Noviherbaspirillum saxi: one gene and its partner. The protein of the gene in region 1 interacts with the protein of each later gene in a pairwise test. Links are inferred from orthologs where the notes say so. Each region holds a gene or a part of one and is shown on either strand. Other genes may lie near its edges.

Evidence for each region.
Region 2: the proteins of D3871_RS14350 (region 1) and lpdA interact in binary tests that used the Escherichia coli proteins (3 or more experiments, as listed by UniProt). The link is inferred for Noviherbaspirillum saxi from one-to-one orthologs.

The regions. Positions count from the first base shown.
Region 1 is NZ_QYUO01000001.1:3,040,908-3,044,243, reverse strand. What follows is about bases 105-3,117. They hold D3871_RS14350 (UvrD-helicase domain-containing protein), read left to right. Parts: upstream 105-480; coding sequence 481-2,754; downstream 2,755-3,117. Other genes in these bases: D3871_RS14345 (hypothetical protein), read right to left, coding at 2,772-3,038; thiE (thiamine phosphate synthase), read left to right, coding at 105-373. Outside these bases: more of thiE, read left to right, coding at 1-104; D3871_RS14340 (BPSS1780 family membrane protein), read right to left, coding at 3,236-3,336. UniProt on the Escherichia coli protein: A helicase with DNA-dependent ATPase activity. Unwinds DNA duplexes with 3'-5' polarity. Translocates on single-stranded DNA with 3'-5' polarity. Initiates unwinding more efficiently from a nicked substrate than double-stranded DNA.
Region 2 is NZ_QYUO01000001.1:1,096,730-1,099,978, forward strand. Bases 221-3,146 are described here. They hold lpdA (dihydrolipoyl dehydrogenase), read left to right. Parts: upstream 221-760; coding sequence 761-2,533; downstream 2,534-3,146. Other genes in these bases: D3871_RS05275 (Ntn hydrolase family protein), read left to right, coding at 221-714; D3871_RS05285 (acetylornithine transaminase), read right to left, coding at 2,928-3,146. Outside these bases: aceF (dihydrolipoyllysine-residue acetyltransferase), read left to right, coding at 1-42; more of D3871_RS05275, read left to right, coding at 145-220; more of D3871_RS05285, read right to left, coding at 3,147-3,249. UniProt on the Escherichia coli protein: Lipoamide dehydrogenase is a component of the glycine cleavage system as well as of the alpha-ketoacid dehydrogenase complexes.

The DNA of each region.
Region 1 (3,336 bases):
TCATGTCGGCGGCACCGATGCGTCAGTGGCGCAGGCACGTGCGATGGTCGGGCCGACGAAGATTGTCGGCGCGTCATGCTACGGCACGCTGTCGCTTGCGCAAGAGGCGCATGCCGCCGGCGCAAGCTATGTGGCATTCGGCGGCTTTTATCCTTCGCGCGTAAAGAAATACGACTTCCATACGTCGCCCGAAATCATCACCGAGGCGAAGGCCGAAGTGCCTTTGCCCAACGTCGTCATTGGTGGCATGACCCGGGAAAATGCAACTCCATTGGTTGCGCTTGGTACCGACATGGTGGCTGCGATCAGCAGTGTATATATGGTGGATGATCCCGAAACTGCGGCGCGTGGTTTCGCCAGTCTGTTCGCATAGCAGTCTTGACAGTTTGCCTAAGCAAACTGTCAACATGCCGGTCCATGCGGGCATGTGGCAGCCGATATTGCCGCGAGCATGTTGCGCCACGGGCTTATAATCGGTGGATGCAAAATCTTCTCCATAATCTCAATCCCGAGCAACTTGCGGCAGTCACTTTGCCGGCGCAGCCGGCGCTGATCCTGGCCGGTGCGGGCTCCGGAAAGACCCGCGTTCTGACAACACGTATCGCATGGCTGGTGCAGACCGGACAGGTTTCTCCAACCGGCATTCTTGCGGTGACGTTTACCAACAAGGCCGCGAAGGAAATGCTGTCGCGCCTGTCCGCAATGTTGCCGATCAATACACGCGGCATGTGGATCGGCACCTTCCACGGCTTGTGCAATCGGTTGTTGCGCGCCCACTATCGCGACGCCGGCTTGCCCCAGACGTTTCAAATTCTCGATTCCGCCGATCAGCTATCGATGATCAAGCGCCTGCTCAAGGCGCTCAATGTCGACGATGAAAAATACCCGCCGCGCAATCTGATGTATTTCATCAATGGCGCAAAAGACCAGGGCTTGCGCGCCAAGGATGTCGAAGCGCATGACGAATACAATCGCCGCTTCGTCGAACTTTACGACGCATATGACAATCAGTGCCAGCGCGAAGGTGTGGTCGACTTTGCCGAACTCTTGTTGCGTAGTTATGAACTGCTGAGCCGCAACCAGCCGTTGCGCGAGCATTATCAATCGCGCTTCCGCCATATCCTGGTCGACGAATTCCAGGACACGAACAACCTGCAATACAACTGGCTCAAGCTGATGGCCGGCGAACACAATGCCGTATTCGCGGTCGGCGACGATGACCAGAGCATCTATGCATTCCGCGGCGCCAATGTCGGCAACATGGTTGCCTTTGAACGCGAATTCCGCGTGCAAAACCTGATCAAGCTGGAACAGAATTATCGTTCGCACGGCCACATCCTCGATACCGCCAATACGCTGATCGCCAACAACAGCAAGCGTCTCGGCAAAAACCTGCGCACCGACGCGGGGCATGGCGAGCCGGTCCGCATCTATGAAGCCAGCAGCGATATCCAGGAAGCGCAATGGATCATCGAGGAAGCCAAGAGCCTGATCAATGAGGGCGCGCTGCGCAGCGAGGTTGCGATCCTGTACCGGTCCAATGCGCAGTCGCGCGTGATCGAACACGCCTTGTTCACCGCCGGCATTCCCTACCGCGTGTATGGCGGACAGCGCTTTTTCGAACGTGCTGAAATCAAGCATGCGATTGCCTACCTACAGTTGATGGACAATCCGCACAACGACTCGGCCTTCCTGCGCGTGGTGAATTTTCCGACGCGCGGTATCGGTGCGCGCTCGATCGAGCAGCTGCAGGATGCCTCGCGCCAGTACGGCATTTCGCTGTATGCGGCAGTGCCTTATGTTGCGGGCAAGGCGGGTTCGTCGCTCGGTTCCTTCGTCAAGCTGGTCGAGGCGATGCGCTTTGAAACGCAAAACCTGCCGCTGCAGGAAATGGTCAAGGTCATGCTCGACATGAGCGGGTTGATTCCGCATTACCAGACCGAAAAGGAAGGCGCCGACCGCATCGAAAACCTGGAGCAGTTGGTCAGTGCGGCGATGCTGTTCGTGTCGGAAGAAGGTTTCGGTATCGATTCGCCGGCTTTCCTGGGGCCGAAGGCACAGGCCACCGCCGGTACGCCGCTGCCCAATGGCGATGAAGTGATCGATGCTGACGCGCCACTGCCCACGGTAATGTCACCGCTGTCGGCCTTCCTGTCGCATGCTTCGCTGGAAGCCGGCGACAACCAGGCGCAGGCCGGCCAGGATGCGCTGCAGCTGATGACCGTGCATTCCGCCAAGGGCCTGGAATTCGATGCGGTATTCATCACCGGCCTGGAAGAAGGCTTGTTCCCGCATGAGAACAGCGCGAAGGAAGAAGGCGGCATGGAAGAAGAGCGGCGCCTGATGTATGTGGCGATCACGCGCGCCAAGAAGCGGCTGTATATGAGCTTTTCGCAGACCCGCATGCTGCATGGCCAGACGCGCTACAACATGAAGTCGCGCTTTTTCGATGAACTGCCGGAAGGCGCGCTGAAATGGCTGTCGCCCAAGCTGCAGCACCACTGGTTCGGCAACAAGAAGTCGGCATGGGATGATGCGCCCGAAAGCGGCGTCAACACCATCGCGCAAAGCTTCGTGCGCAAGGATGTCGGCTGGCGCATCGGCGAAACCGTGGCGCACCAGAAGTTCGGCGAAGGCGTGATCGTCAATATCGAAGGCAGCGGCACCAATTCACGCGCGCATATCAATTTCGGCAGGCACGGGATGAAGCTGCTGGATTTGAATATCGCGAAGCTGGAACGGGTGGGCGGATAGCGAAATCGGCATCGTGGCTACGCTGAAAGATTGAAAAACTTCATCGGATCCACACGCCACTTTTCCGGCGACTGATGGCTGACACTCTTGTCGCCGCCGCCCATGCCCAGCGGCTTGGACAAATCCACCTGTATCGGCTTGATATAGGTGTTGGACTTGGTGCTGAAAAACACATTGACCTTCGGCGCCAGCAGATTGGTCTCATGCGGCTCAGTCACGACACCAAGACGGCCCGATTCCAGCAGCACCAGCGTACCCACCGGATAAATGCCGACGCAACGCATGAAGCTTTGCACATGCTGCGGATTGAAATGGAATTTGCACCATTCGAAGCCGCCCAGTCGTGGCCCAGCTTGAGCCGGCGGATTCCGATCTTCTTGATCATCGGAATTCCTTTGCGGAATGGATGCCTGATGCAACCGGTCGGGGAGACAAGGGAAGTATAGTTACTTTGTTGCCTCTCGACACTAACCGCAAAGCCTTATTCCGGTATGGCAGCTCCCGTCGTCTCCGGATGGCCGAAAACGCTTGTGTAGGTCGGGTAAAACGAGCAGTACATGATGACCGTGAGCATCAGGGACA
Region 2 (3,249 bases), 1.9 Mb from region 1 along the record:
CTTGCCGAAGTGCTCGGCGACATGCGCAAGACATTGCTGTAATCCAATAGTGAAGGAAGGGCGCCGGGCCCTACGGAAAGTGAGAAAATCGCTCTCTTTTCCCTGAAGACCTGGCGCTTCAATCCTTGCTTACGGAGATCAACAATGACCACATGCGTCGTCGTCAAAAAGAACAATCAAATCGCCATTGCGTCCGATTCCCTGGTGACGTTCGGCGACACCCGCCTGTCCCACGCTTACGAAATCAATGAAAAGATTTTTCCGGTAGGGGATTCGTACGTGACGCTGGCCGGCACCGCCGCCCACTTCCCGGTGATGCGCAAGCTGCTGACCGGCATGGGCGAGGAGTGCAAGCTAGGCAGCCGCGATGAAGTGTTCGAGACGTTTTCGCGGGTGCATGAAATATTGAAAGAGAAGTACTTCCTCAATACGAAGGAAGACGAGGACGATCCTTACGAGTCTTCGCAGATCACAGCGCTGATCGCCAATCCCAACGGCATCTTCGGCGTCTATTCGTATCGGGAAGTATTCAGCTTCGACCGCTTCTGGGGCATAGGCAGCGGCCGCAATTTCGCGCTCGGCGCGATGTATGCAGTGTATGACAAGGCAGGCAGCGCACGGGAGATCGCCGAGATCGGCGTGCACGCCGGCGCCGAATTCGACAAGAGCACATCGGGACCTTTCCGGATCTATAGCATCCCGATGAGAGATTAATAATAAATCCCTTGCCCGATCGCGAGGGAAGAACGGAGCGAAAGCTATGAGCACGATTGAAGTGAAGATCCCCGATATCGGCGACTTCAAGGAAGTGGAAGTCATCGAGTTGCTGGTCAAGGCCGGCGACACCATCAAGGTCGACCAGTCGTTGATCACCGTCGAATCGGACAAGGCCAGCATGGAAATACCCTCGAGCCATTCCGGTGTCGTGAAGGAAATCAAGGTCAAGGTTGGCGACAAGGTATCGGAAGGATCATTGCTTCTGGTGCTGGAGGCCACCGAAGCGACGGCCTCCGCGTCCGGGCCGGCCCCTGCGAACGCTGCTGCCTCCGCTCCCGCACCTGCGGCCGCCCCGGTGCCTGCTCCTGCTGCCGCAAGCTTCAGCGGCAGTGCCGACGTGCAATGCGACATGCTGGTGCTGGGCGCAGGCCCCGGCGGCTATTCCGCGGCTTTCCGCTCGGCCGATCTCGGCATGAATACCGTACTGGTCGAACGCTTTGCCACACTGGGCGGCGTCTGCCTCAACGTCGGCTGCATTCCGTCCAAGGCATTGCTGCACGTGGCCGCCGTGATCGATGAAACCGCTTCCATGGCCGACCATGGGGTCACGTTCGGCAAGCCGCAGATCGACATCGACAAGTTGCGCGAATACAAGGACAAGGTCATCAAGAAAATGACGACCGGCTTGTCCGGCATGGCCAAGGCACGCAAGGTCAATGTGGTGCAGGGCATCGGTCAATTCGTCGGCGCCAATCATCTGGAAGTCACGGCCGCCGATGGCAGCAAGAAAACCGTGCAATTCAAGCAGGCGATCATTGCCGCCGGTTCGTCCGTGGTCAATCTTCCTTTCGTTCCAGAGGATCCGCGCATCGTCGATTCCACCGGTGCGCTCGAATTGCGCCAGGTACCCAAGCGTATGCTGGTCATCGGCGGCGGTATCATCGGCCTGGAAATGGCAACGGTGTATTCCACGCTCGGTGCGCGCATCGATGTGGTCGAAATGATGGATGGCTTGATGCAGGGCGCTGACCGCGACATGGTCAAGGTCTGGCAAAAGTTCAATGAAAAGCGTTTCGACAAAGTCATGACCAAGACCAAGACGGTTGCGGTCGAGGCATTGGCCGAAGGTATCAAGGTCACGTTCGAAGGCGCCGATCCTTCGGTGACGGCACCGGAACCGCAGGTCTACGACATGGTCCTGATGGCTGTCGGCCGCAGCCCGAACGGCAAGAAGATTGCCGCCGGCAAGGCTGGCGTCGCGGTGACCGATCGCGGTTTTATCAATGTCGATTCGCAGATGCGCACCAATGTGCCGCACATCTTCGCCATCGGTGACGTCGTCGGTCAGCCCATGCTTGCGCACAAGGCAGTGCACGAAGCGCACGTGGCAGCGGAAGCGGCAGCAGGGCAGAAATCGCATTTCGATGCGCGCGTGATACCGTCCGTTGCCTATACGGATCCAGAAGTCGCGTGGGTAGGTATTACCGAAGACGAGGCGAAAGCGAAAGGCATCAAGCTGGAGAAGGGCTTGTTCCCATGGGCGGCAAGCGGACGCGCGGTGGCCAATGGGCGCGATGAAGGTTTCACCAAGCTGCTGTTCGATGCGGAGACACATCGCATCGTCGGCGGGGCGATCGTCGGTACCGATGCCGGCAACATGATCGGTGAAATTGCGCTGGCGATTGAAATGGGCGCCGATGCGGTCGATATCGGCAAGACCATTCACCCGCATCCGACCTTGGGCGAATCGATCGGCATGGCGGCGGAAGTGTTTGAAGGCGTGTGTACGGATTTGCCGCCGATGCGGAAGAAGTAAATTTTCGCGGTACAAATAAAAAGGCGACGTGGGTTCACGTCGCCTTTTGTTTTTGACTGTTGTGCGGAAGAAAATAGGTGAGAAAAATCTGAGGTATCTGAAGGCGGGCTGCGTTGGTTGAACATCTCGCTTACTTTTCTCCGCCATTCCCACGAAAGTGAGAATCCATACTGAGTTTGCGCTTCAAGTGCCGATATTGAAAAGGACACTCTGAGCAACCGGGTTATGGATCCCCGCTTCCGCGAGGATGACGTGGAAAAGCAGGAAGATGGATGGACCGCAAATGACCGCGTGCGAAAGTCTGTGTTAATGCTCAAGTCGCATCTTCACAGACTCACACCGCGATGTCAGTTCCTGCAAGCCTCTCCAACGAGAGGCTTCCTTGCCCAAATCCTTAATGTCCCAGCTTGGTCAACACCTCCGACAACATATTCACCATCTGATCAATCTCTTCCTTGCTCACAGTCAAAGACGGCATGAAGCGCAACAGATCAGGCCTCGGAGAATTCAACAACAAACCCACCGGCTCCATATCGCGTGCCATCTCGACGATCTTCGGTCCGATATCCTTGCCGAGCTTCAGCGCTCGCAGCAAACCTTCGCCACGCTCGCCATCCAGTCCATGCTTTTCGCTCAGCTTGAGCAGTTCGGCACGCATGTAGGCGCCCTTGTCCTTTACCGACTGCAGGAATCCCGGCTTGAGCAATTCGCTCAGC